DNA from 2 places in the Mogibacterium sp. CM50 genome. Region 1 is predicted to be linked to the other one. Evidence: predicted binding sites of a transcription regulator. Region 1 holds the regulator's gene; the other holds the start of a gene.

Region 1 (8,404 bases):
GAGGCTCGGGACTGCTCAGCTGTGACCATTTCGAGCGCAGGGGGATGCCAATGCATGAGTTGCACGAAATTTCTCCTAGTCTCTCTGACCGAATTCGTGCATACATGCCTATGTTCGGTTCTCCACTCAACCCTGTTGATATCTCCGGAACCGCTTCACCGATTCAGTACAAAGGAGCTTTCATACAGGCAATACGCGATCCTAACGTACACGGCATTATAGGGTCTATCTGCCCTACCGCAGTTACCGATGTGGATGCAGTTACCGATGTGGTTATACGCATACACGATACCTACCGTCACCTGGGCAAACCGTTTATCATGGAGTGCCAAGGCGGTAACGAGTGCCAGGAGGCCATACTTAAGCTCAGAGATCATGGTATCCCTGCTTATGCAACTGCCGAACAAGCTGTCAACGCCATGGTAGCCTTATATCGTTACGGCCAAATCAGTTTGAATCGCAAGTAATGACGGTCTATTAATCAAACACATTTGATGAATAACTTAATGAGCCGGGAGCATATCGGCATGCTTCCGGCTCACATTTTATCCACCCTATATCTTCCTTCAAAAAAGATACAGCCGCTGTACCCATTGAAAATTTCAACGTTCACAGCGACTTTTACCAGCTGTTGTTGTCCTGTGACTTATTTTTAGCAACACATCTCGGCCTATAACTTAAACGTTACCTCTACCCAAGCTCAACTCACTAGCTGCCCAGCTTCAGGTTGTCAAATTCCTTTTTACGAGGATATGCATCCGGCGTGAACTCCTCAGCCATATTCTTGATTGCCTTCTTCTCCTTAGCGCTCAGCTTAGTTGGAACCTCAATATTCACCTTGACATACAGGTCTCCATATCTGCCGGTTCTAGGATTTTTGACACCCTTGCCTTTGAGCCTAAAATTCGATCCGGTCTGTGTTCCGGGTGCAAGCGTATACGAATACGTCTCGTTGAACCCCGGCACCTTGACCTTGTCGCCGAGCACCGCCTGGTCGTAGGTAATAGGCATTGTCAGGTACAGGTCGTCGCCACGTCTCTTGTATACCTTGTGTGGCTTTACATTTATTACTATGTACAGGTCGCCAAATGGGCCACCGTTAACTCCCGGCTCACCCTCGCCCCGAATCGGGATGATGCTGTCGCTGTCGACACCCGCCGGAATGTCAATCTTGAGCGTAACGGTCTTTCTCACCGAACCCTTGCCGTGGCAGTCCGGGCACGGTGTATCGATAACCTGACCGGTTCCACCGCACGCATCACAAGTCGTCACATTCTGGAATGTTCCAAACGGAGTCTGCGATACATGTGACACCTGGCCGGTTCCACCGCACTTCTCACATGTGTGCTTGCCCGTACCCGGAGCCGTTCCCTCTCCGTTACACTTCTTGCACTTAACGTCCTTAGTGAGTCTAATTTCCTTACGACAGCCAAATATCGCCTCAGTAAATTCGATCGTAATCGATTTCTGCAGGTCACTGCCCTTGCGAGGACCGTTTCGCCTTGCACTGCGTCCTCCGAAGCCACCAAAGCCGCCGCCAAACATATCGAAGATATCTTCAAAGCCGCCGAAACCGCCAAAACCGGCTCCGCCACCTTCAAAGCCGGCATTAGGATCTACTCCGGCATGACCGAATCTATCATATTTGCTCTTCTTATCAGGATCCGACAATACAGCATAGGCCTCATTGGCTTCCTTGAATTTTTCTTCGGCTTCCTTGTCGCCGGGATTCTTATCCGGATGGTATTTCATAGCCATCTTGCGATAAGCCTTCTTTATCTCGGCTTCGGAAGCTCCTTTCCGGATGCCCAGCACCTCGTAATAATCTCTCTTATCAGCCATATCATTTCCTTCCAACGATAATTTATATAATCAGTGAACTGCCGGCACGCTGTGCCGGCAGTAACCATCTGTTAGTATTCAGACACTACTTATCTTCGTCTACAACCTCATAATCAGCGTCTACAGTGTTTCCGCCAGGACCTGCACTCTGTGCTCCTGACTGAGCCTGTGCACCTGCATCTGCGCCATCACCGGCAGCACCTGTCTGAGCTTGTGCTTCCTGATAAATTCTGCTTGAAATCGGATAGAACGCCTGTGTCAGCGCTTCGCTCTTAGCCTTAATGTCTTCAACGTCGTTAGCCTCTACAGCCTTCTTGAGATCCTCTCTAGCTGCGTCAACCTTAGACTTCTCGTCAGCAGTTACCTTGTCACCGAGCTCGTTCATCTGCTTTTCAGTCTCGAAGAGAATTCCTTCAGCTTGGTTCTTAACCTCGACCTCTTCCTTTCTCTTCTTATCCTCCTCGGCATATTGCTCAGCTTCCTTGATCTTAGCGTTAATCTCGTCCTCAGAAAGCTTTGTTGAGGATGTAATTGTAATCTGCTGCTCCTTACCCGTACCAAGATCCTTAGCGCTTACATTGACGATACCGTTAGCATCGATGTCAAATGTAACCTCGATCTGTGGGATTCCGCGAGGAGCAGGAGCAATGCCCGTGAGCTGGAATCTACCAAGTGTGATATTGTCGGCTGCCATCTCTCTCTCTCCCTGCATTACGTGCACATCCACCGCTGTCTGATTGTCTGCTGCTGTTGAGAATATCTGACTCTTCTTGGTTGGAATAGTTGTATTTCTCTCGATTAGCTTAGTTGCAACACCACCGAGCGTCTCGATAGACAGCGACAGTGGAGTAACATCAAGCAGCAGAACGTCATTGACTTCACCTGTGAGTACGCCTGCCTGGATAGAAGCTCCGATTGCTACGCACTCATCCGGGTTGATACCCTTGAACGGCTCCTTACCTGTTACCTTCTGAACAGCTGCCTGAACTGCAGGAATACGTGTCGAACCGCCGACTAGGATGACCTTAGCGATGTCTGAATTTGTAACACCCGCATCTGCCATAGCCTTTTTCATAGGCTCGATACTTCTCTCAACCAGTCCGCTTGTGAGCTGATCAAATCTGGCTCTTGTAAGATCCATGTCCATATGGAGCGGACCCTCATCAGTTACAGTGATAAATGGCAGATTGATCTTAGTGCTCTGTGCACTTGACAGCTCCTTCTTGGCCTTCTCCGCAGCTTCCTTAAGTCTCTGCAGAGCCATGTTGTCCTTTCTGAGGTCAACTCCGTGCTCAGACTTGAACGAATCTGCCAGGAAGTCCAGAACGGCATTATCAAAATCATCACCGCCAAGGTGTGTATCACCGTTTGTAGCAAGCACCTCAAATACTCCATCCCCAAGCTCTAGCACAGACACATCGAATGTACCGCCGCCAAGGTCGTAGACAAGAATCTTCTGTGCTCCATCCGCCTTATCCAGTCCATAAGCAAGCGATGCAGCAGTTGGCTCGTTGATAATTCTCTTAACGTCCAGACCGGCAATCTTACCGGCATCCTTAGTAGCCTGCTTCTGAGCATCTGAGAAATATGCCGGAACCGTGATGACAGCCTCTGAAACCTTTTCCCCCAGATATGCCTCAGCGTCAGACTTGAGCTTACCGAGAATCATAGCAGAGATGTCCTGTGGAGTATAGCTCTTTCCATCAATCTCTACAGTATAGCTCTCTCCCATGTGTCTCTTGATAGAAGCAATCGTTCTATCCGGGTTTGTGATTGCCTGTCTCTTAGCCGTCTCTCCGACAAGTCTCTCACCATTCTTAGTGAATGCTACGACGGACGGTGTAGTTCTTGCACCCTCTGCATTAGCGATTACAACAGGTTCTCCGCCTTCCAGAACAGACACGCAGCTGTTCGTAGTTCCCAAATCAATTCCAATAACCTTACTCATTGTTTATTTCCTTCCTTTCGTATCCGAAATCCATTATTTACTAAATTATTTATATACAAACGCGGTTCCCCGCGATTTTGTCACTATTTCGCAACAGTTACCATTGTCGGTCTGATGACCTTGCCGTTAAGACTATAGCCCTTCTGCAGCACATTGCACACCTTGTTGCTGTCGTATTCCTCATCGTCGGCCGTCATAACCGCATTGTGAATCTTAGGGTCAAATTCCTCACCGAGCGCTCGCAGCTCCTCGAGCCCCGCTTCGCTCAGAGCGCTTAGCAACTGATCGAAAATAAGCCTCATGCCTTGAGCGTATCCCTCTGCATCCGCCGCAGGATCACTCGCCAACGCTCTCTCGAAGTTGTCGAGCACGCCCAGCAGTTCAACGACGAGCTTTTCATTTGCATACGCGTGGATATCCGCCTTTTCCTTGGCGACACGCTTCTTGTAGTTCCGGAACTCTGCCATAAGCCTCAGATACCTGGAATCGCCATCCTCTTCAGGCTTATCGGTTTCATTCTCCGACCTCTGAGTCTGATCAGACGTACCATCGCCCTCGGCTTCGCTGTCAGGCACATCCTTCGCTTCGTTATCAGCTTTGTCAGCATCCAGAGGCTCTGTCTTGCCATCTACCTCGGCTTCGGTCTTGACTTCTGCATCTGCCGGCTTCGCATCTGAGCCTGTTCGCTGAGCATTCGAAGAATTCTCTTTCCGGCTCTCCGCAGCTTCTACCTGCTTATCAGCTGTCTTATCACCAGCCTCATTAATATTATCCTTCTTGTTCTCTTCAGTCATTCTTGTGTTCCTTTCCATCGTTTAGCAAGAACGATTTGCTGAGGTTCTCCGTAAGGTATTCCATTATTGAAGTAACCTCGCTATAGTTCATCCTGGTTGGTCCGATTACTCCAATCTTGCCTATCAGCTTGCCATCCACGTGATATGTCGCGGTGACCAGCGAGCAATCCTTCATCGATGAATCGATATTTTCATCACCGATGGTTACGATTACACCATCCTCACGCTCGAGCATATCTCTTGCAAATTCATCCTTCCTGCTGACAAGCTCGATGAATGCCTTGGCCTTATCGATGCTGCTGTACTCGGGAATGTTAAATATGTTGGTCAATCCCTCCATGTACAGATTGACGTTGAGCATATCTTCGAGCGTCTTCATGAAGTTTGGCATAACCGTGTTTGCCAAAGGGCTCATAGCCTCGAGATCAGAATTGAAATCTGCAATGATTGATTTCTTGAGAGCCTCATCTATGGTGTTGCCCTTATAGTTATATGTCATCGATTTGCTGAGTATCTCCAGCGACTCCGGCGTATATGACACATCCACCTTGAGTGTGGTGTTCGTGACATTGCCGGCATCAGATACAATCATCAACACGATTGTGTATTCATCAACCGGCACGAGTCTGATGAACTTGAGCGTGTCGTAATTAGCCGAAGGCGTCATCGCAAATGATGCAAGCTTCGTTATATCTGAAAGCAGCTCTGCTGCGTGCTGTAACGTCTGGTTGAACTCTGCGACGCTAACTTGCATGCGCTCGTTGATTATCTGCTTTTCCTCCGGCGAGAGATCGTGCTTGCTCATAAGGCTATTTACATATAGTCTATATGCCTTATCAGAAGGCACACGCCCTGCCGAGGTATGCGGGTGTGTCAGATATCCGAGCTCTTCAAGGTCAGCCATTTCATTTCTGATAGTCGCCGGGCTGACACCTAATCCATATCTCTTAGCAAGCGAACGAGAACCGACCGGCTCTGCGTTCTTAACGTAGTCTGTGATAATTGCCTGGAGGATCTGAAGCTTTCTCTCACCTATTTCCATTGTATTTCCTCCTTACCTGAATTTTGTTAGCACTCATCAATCCGGAGTGCTAATCACTACACATAGTGTACTATCGACCTCCCCCGGTGTCAACATCAAAACATGAGTGTAATATGTTTTTTTCGTGAAGCGATTCAAGGGCCTTCCTCTAAACTAGAAATTGTACGTAGTCGAAGAGTCCGCGGTTAATACGCAAAATGGCACCATCCGGTAATTGTACGGGTGATGCCATTTTTTAGCAAGCTAATTATTTATGTGCTATGTGTGCGTTTCCAAGCTGTTCATAATTAAACTGTGCAACGAACGATGTAAAGTCCGTCCTGATAAGTATCGACATAGATATAGCCTCTGTCATCTACTACACAGTCCTCAGCATGACCAACGTGTGGTCCCGGGAACAGGGTCCCGTCCTCGATATCGAACCATGTGCCTTCCGGATCCGGTGGCATGAAGTAAGCGATTTCCTTAGGTATGAACGGATCCGACACATCGTAGATGCGAAGTCCGGCCTGGAAGTGACAGTTGTAGACTCTGTCGTCTCTCTGCTCCAGGCAGTCCTGCCCGAATAGGTCGAACATGTTGTGTGGACCGAACACCACTCTCTGGCCATCGATGATGTTGAAGTTCTCACCGTGGCACTTCCTGTACTCCGCCGGTACCTCCGGATAAGGGAATACCGAGATAAGTGCCGGATTCTCCTTATCGGAAGTCTCAACCATACCGATGATGTTCATTGGCTGGCTGGTGATCTTGTGGAACATGCCTTCTTCTCTGTTGTTGTCAAAGTACCATGTTCTCTCACCCTCCGTAGTTACTACAGCAAAGGGCTTATCACCTAAGGGCATTGCTGTGTGAACAGCTGCGCCTGCCTGACCGTTACCAAATGGCGGGTTGAGAGGCACATTGCCCAGAAGTCTGGGTCTGGTCTTGTCGTGTACGTCAATCATGCAGAATCCAACGTTAGGGAATGCTGCATATACTACGTCGTCCTTAACTGTGATTGCGTGGCCGTTAGGCAGCTTCATGAACGGCTCTGTACCAACCTCCGGAATATCGGAAGCCTTCTTGTTGCCCAAATACTGGCCATCAGCCCACCAGCTGCCAACCTCAGTTGGGTTAGTCGGATCTGAAATATCAACGATTCTCAGAATGTATCCCGTGTAGTTGCGCTTGCTGCCCATGATATAAGCGTAGTCGCCGCCGTTATAGAAGCTTCTGTGCACTCCCGGACCATCCTCACACTCGAACTGTCCGAGGAACTTAGGGTTAAGTGGATCGCTCTCGATATCATAGAGCTTAAATCCGCCCCAGAACGGTTGATCGTGAGTACCGTGCAGCACCCTCATCGTGCCGCCATAGCAAGCGAGAAGCTTGCCGTCTGCCACCTGCAGCTTGGCAAGGCTCTGCCCATCGTGAACCTCACCAATCCAGTCGCCCTCTACCCACTTAGCTGTCGGATTTGCCGGATCTGTCACATCGACGATATTAAATCCGTTATCACGGAAGCATGCAGTATACAAATAATATCTGCCATCCTTAGTACGGTGCATTCCCATCTGGAAGCCCGGTTTTTTGTTCAAATCAGAGTATCCTATGAACTCCGTGTTCTTGAACAGCATCTGTTCTCTTCTAGACATTTTACCCCCCTGTTAATGTTATATATAAGCCTCATATGCTTTCAATTGATGTATCTATACGATATCATCAATTGGACTATATTAGAACCTGCCAAAAACGAATGGACATTCATGCAGTTTCTGCATGGATGTCCATTTTTGTTTCTAATTTTGTTATTTCTCGACTGCCGGCAACGTATCGTCTGCGAAATACTTTCTAAGCTCATCCGCAAACAGCTTCACCTCTCTAGGCGGTTCTCCCTCGTGCCACGCAATTGCGATATTTGAACGGGCATCGATGCTCACAGAGTGTATGTCCGGGCCACCGGATATATCCACCCAATCGTCAGCCAATATAACGCCTCTGCCGTTCTGGACATTGGCAAACATAGTCTCGATGTTGGGAACCACCTCTATGTCGGGGATAAAGTTGAACGGTCGCAGATTGAATCCGATTGATGATATAATCTCGCGCAGCCTCGAATCCTCTGCGACGAACATGGTCACACCCTTCATCTCCTCGGGGCTGTCTACCAAGACGCCGAAAAGTCTCTCGGAATAAACGATAGTGCGATTTACATCAGTCACCACCTCGTACTCTACGTCGGAAGTTGCCTTCATATAATCCTCCAGCGAGATAACAGCATCCAGCTGTCCTGACTGCAATTTCTGCATCAGGTTATCGAAGCTGAGGCACTCTATCCTGACCGAAAAATCATCGTAGATCCGCCTGCAGCGCGTAACAACCTCCGGCAGGAAGCCTGAAATATTCCAGCCTATATTGTATCCCAGCCTCAGCTCATGAGTTTCTTCGCGCAGCGACTCCCTTGTCCTGCCGAGTTCCGTCTCAAATCTGCTGAACAGGCTGAAGTATTTCTCCCCGGCAGGCGACAGTGTTATGCTTCTGGAGTTCTCCCTTTCAAACAACACCGTCCCCAGCTCCTTCTCAAGCGCTGCAATCGCTCTGGATACCTGAGATTGAGGAACATATAGCTTTTCCGCCGCCTTGGTAAAATTGAGAAGCCTGGCTGCTTCAAGAAAAGCCTTAATCTGTCTATCGTTCATAACCGCCTCCGTGGCACCTAGTTCTTGCTCGATTTAACTTCCTTCCAGCTGTCACTATATAGCTTGGTCGTTTCCGGGTCAAGCTTGGTCAGAAGCG
Region 2 (8,404 bases), on a different contig from region 1:
TTTGGCTCCACAATATGGACAATTAACGCTCTTCATTCGGTATCCTCCCGATAATTCATTCTCAGAAAGATATAACGCCAATACATGTTGAAATTTCAACTGTTAACAAGCATTCTAAACACGTTTTTTGTCCACCCTCTATCTTCTTTCAAAAAAGATAAAACCGCTATAGCCATTGAAATTTCAATGGCTATAGCGGTTTTGTAACACGTTTTTTGTCCTATAAGCCACAAAAGACCGGCAATACGCCACTGTTTAATCCATTGCACTAAAAAACCGCAGACATCAGCCTACGGTTAAATTTCGTTGGTTGCGGGGACAGGACTTGAACCTGCGGCCTCCGGGTTATGAGCCCGACGAGCTACCAACTGCTCTACCCCGCGATATTTAATTATTGGTGCCGGAAACCGGGGTCGAACCGGTACGAGAATCACTTCTCACGGGATTTTAAGTCCCGGGCGTCTGCCAATTCCGCCATTCCGGCACAAAATCAATGGCTCCGAGGGTGGGGCTCGAACCCACAACCTACCGGTTAACAGCCGGTTGCTCTGCCATTGAGCTACCTCGGAACATCTTCCCACGTTCGCGACTTCCTTATTTTATACTAACCATCATGTCATGTCAAGATTTTTATAGTCAGTATATCATAATTCTATGTATCATTTCATCATTCCGTTATTTTGGAACCTGCATTATTAAATCATTTCTTTAATGAACTATATTATATCAGACAAGCAGCCGAAGCTAACCGCCCCGGCTACTCATCTTGTCACTTTTAATTTTACACCTTTAAGAAGTTATACAATCATTTGTGCTTCTTATGTTACACTATCCTTCAATCTCAATAACACGTGAATTGTCAAGCTCCTGCCGGTTTCGCTTTGGGATATCCAATGTTAACACGCCATCTGCCATGCTTGCATGTATATCCTCCTGCTTTACGCCCTTTCCCAAGTAGAACTGACGCTGATAGCTTCCATAATAGCGTTCTCTTCTTACATACTTACCATTATCATCCTTTTCATCATCAGATGACTTTGCATTAGCTGAAATCGTAAGATAATCCTGATCAAGCTTGATACTTACATCTTCCTTCTTCAACCCCGGCATATTCACCTTTAGCTCATATCCACCTTCTGTTTCTTTAACATCGGTTCTCATGAGCTTCGATGCATCCCAGCGTCTAAAGAAGTCACGATCAAAGTCATTCATAAAATTATCAAATACGTTTTCTCCAAAAATTGCAGGTAACATTCTATCACACCTCCTCATTTTCTACTCTCTGTAAGCCTTAACTATAATCTCATCTCTGCTTACATCTATAGTATAGGCGTAATTGTTAGCACTGTCAACTGTTGAGTGCTAATCTTCATAGTGTCGTCACATTTCTTTAGCGATTTCTCTTACTTAACTATATACGTTAAGCTAATCGTGCATTTTGATTGCGGCATATGCTCTGTCCAGCAGCGGTTCGCCTCCTGAAATTACAGCAGTCAATAACACAAACAGCATATATTTGTTCAACTGTAACGGAATACCGGGTGGAAGCTCAGTCAGATAGCCGTAATTGCTACCGAGCATAGCATTTACAATAACGAGAAATGCATTCATCACTACCGTCATAACGCATGCATCAATTACGCAGAGCTTTACGTCGTTTCTGGCAATAACCATGATTGATCCCATAGCTATAAAGCAATGTGTAGAAACGAAGGTAAGATTGGTCAAGTGTGGCCACATAAAATCCGACGGATCCGGAAAGACAAAAGCGATCACAGCTCCAACCAGTCCCATCCAGGCAAAAAACCTAGCCACCTTCGGTTTATTGAAAAAATATCCAGCAGCTGACATCAAAGCTGCCAGCCTGCAGTGGTATAAGGGAAGACCTTCCTTAATCAGTAGCGCCTTGTCTCCCAAATACCACGCGAACATAACAGCCTGCAAGGCCACACTGATAATCAGCACGGCCTTGAGTAGTTTTTCGTTTTTTCTAAATTTAACTGCGATAGCTATTGATACCGCAAATATTACATATATGAGCATCATATTGAGATACGGTTCGCCGTCCATCTCGTACCTGAAGAAATGCGACATCGACACCTCCACTCCATAGTATAAATTATTGATTTCCACTCTCTTGCTTAATATTGTTTTTTACGATTTCAATCTTATTAAGATATTTGACAGCATTTGCTTGATCACCTATAGCCGCATAGACAGAAGCCAGTTCTTCCATGATATCTGTGTTGCTAGGTGTGTATACCAATGCCTGCTTGTAGTAGTCGATGGCCGGTTCCGCATTACCCAGGGAAGCCTCAGATACGGCCAGATAGTACCACAACGGCCACCAATCCTTGTAATTCCCATCAGTATATTGCGAAAGAATGTTAATTCCTCCCATATAATCCCCACTGAGAACGCAGTTCACACCCTCCTCGATCTTGACCGGCTCCCTGAGCGCATCTAACCTCTCGGAAATTTCACTCCTCAGCTCCTCAATCTCCGGGTCACCCGTTGCCGCAGTCCGTTCGATGAATTTTGCCCATGTGAGGTCAGCTTTTATATATAGCCCCAGGTTAGCGTATCCGTATCCGAGGAAGTAATATCCCATCACGAAGTCAGGGTGAAGCATCGTAAGTAGCTCAAATATTTCCAACGATTCAGCCTTAAAGCTACCTACATACTCCTCGTCCTCATTCTCCCGCTCATATGCATCCTTGCAGGCTCTGCCGTATAGATAGAGTGCATCTCGCGACCTTGAGTCGAATATGAGCACCGCTCTGAAAAACATTGCCGCAAGCTCGTAATTCCCCGACTGTCCGTATTTTGCGCCTTCTGCAATTAACGCCTTTGAGGCATCGTCTCCAAAGAGCTGCTTAATATACGCAACATAGTTGTCCTTGTATTCAAAGTTGGTATCCGCTCCGATTACCCTAGCCATTCCAAATGCGATAGTTAGAGTAGATAGCTCATCGCCAACTCCGGCAGCGATTGGAACAGGAACGCCGTGTAGTATATCGTAGATGCCTGCCTCGCTTAGATATTTATCTGAAAGCTCATCAAACAAAATACCTCCATTTGATTTCTGGAGGTATGTTGCTATGCGATCTTGCTTAGTGTTTTGCTGTGACATGTATTTCCCACCCTTTACGTTCTAATTTCCTAATCACATCCTGCGATACGTTTTTGTTCATATCGCTGTGAAGCACCTCCTGCAGCACCTGCAGTTTCAAGGTATCTTCGTTCTTATCATACAAATCTGCCGCATATGTATACAGCACTCTGTACATATTCTCTTCCTTGCCCAGCTTGCGAGATAAATCGTTTCTCATGATAAACGATGTGAGTCCATCGAAAAATTCAAATGGTCTGAGACCGGCATCAAACATAATCTTATTGATAGAATCCTCAAAGCCATGTTCAAAGGTCTTGACCGTATTTGCTATCAGTTTAATCCTCACGATGCTTGCAGCAGAGAGATAATCGCTTGCAATGACCTCATTAGGGCACTCTCTGCTGTACTCATATCCGAACTGCTCGGCACGCTGTCTGAACATCGTTCCCCTCTTGATGCGCAACACCTCTATATCAAAGGTATCTGCATGAAGATTGTATATCTTGTTAAAGGCTCTTTCAAACAGCTCTATCGTCTCACCCGGAAGACCCACACGCTGCACCACTCTGACGTCAACCTCGCTGTTCTGAAGCAGCTTTGTGACATTGTACATAAGCTGGTATATATTCTCCTTACGTCCTGCTGCGGCCAGCGCAGTCGCATTGGTGGTCTCGATATCAACATCGAAATGAAACAATCCGGGTCTGGCTTCACTTAGAAGCTCAACTGTCTCCTCATCGAGCAAATCACCATTAATATCAAATATAAAGGATGTAATTCCATTGTCATTATTGATTAGATATTCCCAGATTCTGTACGCTCTGGCCACATCATAGTTAAACCACTTCTCGACAAAGGTCACCTTGCCAACCTTCTTAACCAGGAAATATCTCAGCTCATTACAAATCCTATTGAGAGAAAGCGAACGGAGCGACATGCCCGGCATATACTGAGAATAGTGGCAGGTGTCGGGAACTCCGCGAGACGATTCGTAGTATACGTTCTCACCTTCTGCCACTTCGAATTTATCGTACGTAAAAGGTATATCTTCGTAGCGAATCGGCTCTCCAATCTTATTGACCAATATCTCGTCATTCTCTCGATAAGCGAGACCATCTATATTCTCGAAGTCAAAACTGTATGTGATAATTGATCTCACAAAGTCAAACAACACCTTCTCGCACTCACCGCGGAACACATAGTCAATCTCCGGATGCGCCTGCATGAACTCACGTGTCTCAAAGCTGACCTCCTTACCGCCCACAACAGCGATACAGCTCGGTACGGCCTTCTTAATCAATTCGCAGATGTGCGCTATCTTGAATTCATTCACTTCATCGCAGTGAAAATATAGAATGTTGTATTTCTCTCCCAGCAATTCTTCATAAATTCTCTGGTCAGGATCGCTCAGGTCAAATTCCCTGAGATACACGTCCAGCGGTGCATTCCCAACGACGTTGTACATATTCTTAAGTGCTAGCTTTGAATCAAAGCATTCTGTCTTGACTGTGCTGAGCAGTAGCTTCATCGTCGTCTCCCCTACATCTTATCAGGCGCCTGTATGCCGAGAATTGCCAAGCAGTCGGCAATCGTAATCTTAGAAGCATACACCAGCGCTAGTTTAGCCATCTTCTCATCCTCGTTATCTACTAAGATATGTTCATCGTGATAGAACCTGTTAAAACCCTGAGCGATATCTATCAGGTGTCTGGTCAGTATCGATGGCTCATACTTAGCAGCGGCCTCTCTGATTACCTCCGGAACCCTGTAGATCAGCTTGGTCAGCTCATATGCGCTTTCAGATGTCACATAGCTGAAAGCGCCGATGTCTGAGTTTTGAATCTTGCTCAGCTCCTCCTGCGAAGCATTTCTAAGAACACTGGACGCTCTTGCATGTGTGTACTGAACATAAGGACCCGTCTCTCCATCGAAGTTTAGTACCTTATCCCACGAGAACACATAATCCTTGATTCTGTTGTTGGACAGTTCCTGGAATATTACCGCACCGATTCCGACTTCTCTTGAGATCTCATCAATATCAACCCCGCCCGTATTCTTCTCTTCGATGATCTCCCTGGTTTTCTCAACAGCCTTGCTCAGCACATCCTCAAGAAAAACCACTCTGCCCTTACGAGTCGACATCGTACCATCTTCGAGGCTAACCAGTCCAAAAGGGACGTGGATACAATCCTTTTGCCAACTGTACCCCATTAATTCCAGCACCTGCTTCCACTGCTTGAAATGCAGATTCTGCTGAGTTGCAACAACGTATATATTTTTGTAGAAATCATAGTGCTGCTTTCTATATATTGCAGCAGCTATATCTCTAGTAGCATATAGACTTGATCCGTCGGACTTGGTAATAACAGCCGGCGGCATACCATAATCTTCCAGATCCACGATCTGAGCACCTCGTGATTCGTGCATCAAGCCCTTATCCTTGAGCTCCTGCAACACAGAGGGCATCTTGTCTGAATAGAAGCTCTCGCCGGCATATGAGTCGAACTCTATCCCAAGCATCTTGTACACTCTGTTAAATTCCTTGAGACTCAGATCTCTAAACCTCTTCCAGAGAGCAACCTCTTCTTCTGCTCCGTTCTCAAGCTTGGCAAACGTCTCTCTAGCCTTATCATCCAGACTTGGATCTTTCTCAACCTCTTCATGGAATTTAGTATAATATTTAAGCAACGATTTAATCGGGCTCCGTTCAAGCTCATCCTCACTGCCCCACAATCTATATGCAACAATCATCTTGCCGAACTGTGTGCCGTAATCACCGAGATGGTTGATTCTTACAACATCATAGCCTGTCGCTTTATACAGCTTATGGATGGAATTTCCGATTACGGTGCTCCTGATATGGCCAATGTGGAACGGTTTGGCAATATTAGGCGATGAGAATTCGACTATAACCGTCTTGCCCTCACCAATATTGGATTTTCCGTAATCAGCACCGGTACGAATCACCTCTGTGACAACGTTTTTAACGAACACATCCTTGCGGATAAACATGTTCACATATGCGTTTACCCGCTCTACCTTCTCAAAAATCGACTCGGATTCAATTGTCTCAGCTATTCCGGCAGCTATCATCTGTGGCGCTTCCCTCATCATCTTCGCTAGTCTGAAACAAGGGAATGCAAAATCGCCATTGTTAGAATCAGCTGGCACCTCAATCATTTCAGCGATTTCATCTGCGCTTAGCCCTATATCCTGCTTAGATATAATTTGTGCTATCTGTAACTTGTAGTCGATCATTTCTCGGCCTTCTCCTCTACGTTTAATCTCTCTTTAAAATTCTTTTCACTCATAACCGGAACATTGCGTTCCTTGAGCATCCCGGCAAATATTCCATCTCCAGGTATCAGCACCCCTGCAAAGGTTCCATCGTATATCATATCGCTACCGCACGAAGGGCTGTTTGCCTTTAGTATAGCACCCTCTATCGTTTCACCTGTAGATTCGCATTTCCGAAGCACCTCGTTCATTGAGATATTAGCCCCATTGAAGAAATTTGCGGTTCTATCCTTACCGTCCTTATCTATTACACGTTCTTCAACACTGCCATCAGGCATAGTCACCAACTGATGCTCTGCCGGTGGTCTGGGCGACTCCAGTTTACCTGCTGTCTCTGGGCAGACTGCAATAACGGAGTGATTGCGGCAAAACTCGATGACATCCTCGTTCAAATTATTCCCGCCATTATATTTGCAATTAATTCCTAAAAGGCATCTGCTAACGACGTACATTGACACTATCCCCATTATCAATCTCTAATCAATTAATTATATATCAAAACCGGCTTTTTAGTAACCTTTTTGAACGGTTTAAGCTCATTATTTATCTATAAATGTGACAACTGTCACCCCTTCGCCGCCCTGATCATACGAAGCTCCCGCTATAGACTTGATATTTTTGTTGCGTTTGAGCATCTGTCTGAGTCCTGTGCGCAGAATTCCTTCTCCTCTTCCGTGCACAATCCGGACTTCATTTACGCCGGCAAGAAACGCGTCATCGATATACTTGCTTACTTCCATCTCGGCGTCATCCAAATTCTTGCCTACCACGTTGATAGATGGTGAAATCGTCCTCACCTTAGATGTATTCATAACAGCATAGTTTTCGCGTTTGCGTGCTTTATTGCCAGGTCTGTTGTCCTCAATGATCACTACATCCTTGAGCTTTGCTCCCATCTTGAGCGCACCTATCCTTACAGTCAGACTGCCGGATGCATCCGGCGGAGTCTCAACCTCTCCGTTTTGACCCAGCTTTAATAATTTGATACGAGTCCCTCGCTTGAGCTCCTCGGCTTTAGGGACATTGCTGTTCTTAACCTCTTTAGGTGCAGCAGCATTTTTGATATACTTCTCTCGAAGTTTGCGTTTACTCTCAGCCACAGCCGCGGAGGAATTGTCACGGTTTTCCTTGGCAGCCTTCCTAAGCTCTTTGCTAACCTCTTTAACGGTTCTATTTGCATCGCTTATTATGTCTCGAGCCTCTTCCTTAGCAGACTCAATGATCCTACGCTTGCTATCCTTAGCTGCTGCCAGCTTTTCTTCGGCATCCATGAGCTTGCGATTCGCCTCCGCCTCCATCGCCTCAGCTCTAGCAAGAACTTCATCTGCTCTGTTTTGATCAGCCTCAACACGTGAAACCGCCCCCTCGAATTCGATGTCATTCTCATTCATCAAGGAGATAGCTCTATCGATTATCGCCGAATCCAGACCAAGCTTCCTGGAAATCTCAAACGCGTTGGACTTTCCCGGCAAGCCGATCTTGATCTTATACGTAGGTGAAAGTGTCTCCATATCGAATTCCATCGATGCGTTTTCAACCCCTTCAGTCGATAGTGCGTATTTTTTAAGCTCGGTATAATGCGTCGTTGCAACAATATGCGCCCCTTTTGTCTTTAGCACCTCCAGCATTGCAATTCCCAGGGCAGCACCTTCTGCGGGATCCGTTCCTGAACCGATCTCGTCGAGGAGTACGAGTGAATTCGCGTCTGCATTTGCAATAATATCGGCCGTATTCAGCATGTGCGACGAGAACGTACTTAGATTGTTCTCGATGCTCTGTTCGTCTCCAATCTCTGCAAATACATCTCTAAAAATTGGTATGCGGCTCTCCTCACAGCATGGAATATGCAGCCCAGATTCAGTCATCAGAATGAATAATCCGATAGTCTTGAGCGTAACCGTCTTACCTCCGGTGTTAGGTCCTGTTATGAGCAGCGTATCGTAGTCTTCGCCCAGCGAAACATCGATAGGTACGACCTTGTTCTTATCCAAA

Evidence for each region. The regulator HrcA, encoded in region 1, represses chaperone genes, less so after heat shock. The targets are predictions, from matches to a motif close to TTAGCACTCNNNNNNNNNGAGTGCTAA.
Region 2: HMPREF1152_RS00445 (Hsp20/alpha crystallin family protein) is a predicted target of HrcA. The motif match lies at 1,340-1,366, and genes of this name have one in related genera.

Annotation. Positions count from the first base shown of each region.
Region 1 is NZ_ALNL01000039.1:19,277-27,680, reverse strand. It holds gene HMPREF1152_RS05770 (acetate--CoA ligase family protein) at 1-467, shown strand, start outside; gene dnaJ (molecular chaperone DnaJ) at 709-1,842, opposite strand; gene dnaK (molecular chaperone DnaK) at 1,928-3,790, opposite strand; gene grpE (nucleotide exchange factor GrpE) at 3,874-4,584, opposite strand; gene hrcA (heat-inducible transcriptional repressor HrcA) at 4,577-5,626, opposite strand; gene HMPREF1152_RS05745 (LVIVD repeat-containing protein) at 5,914-7,263, opposite strand; gene HMPREF1152_RS05740 (LysR family transcriptional regulator) at 7,417-8,307, opposite strand; gene HMPREF1152_RS09595 (ABC transporter substrate-binding protein) at 8,325-8,404, opposite strand, start outside.
Region 2 is NZ_ALNL01000006.1:24,843-33,246, reverse strand. It holds partial or broken gene HMPREF1152_RS10015 (IS1 family transposase) at 1-36, opposite strand, end outside; tRNA gene HMPREF1152_RS00460 (tRNA-Met) at 308-383, opposite strand; tRNA gene HMPREF1152_RS00455 (tRNA-Leu) at 396-484, opposite strand; tRNA gene HMPREF1152_RS00450 (tRNA-Asn) at 495-569, opposite strand; gene HMPREF1152_RS00445 (Hsp20/alpha crystallin family protein) at 829-1,254, opposite strand; gene HMPREF1152_RS00440 (YwaF family protein) at 1,426-2,094, opposite strand; gene HMPREF1152_RS00435 (tetratricopeptide repeat protein) at 2,120-3,133, opposite strand; gene HMPREF1152_RS00430 (B12-binding domain-containing radical SAM protein) at 3,114-4,643, opposite strand; gene argS (arginine--tRNA ligase) at 4,655-6,373, opposite strand; gene HMPREF1152_RS00420 (DUF523 domain-containing protein) at 6,370-6,879, opposite strand; gene HMPREF1152_RS00415 (endonuclease MutS2) at 6,952-8,404, opposite strand, start outside.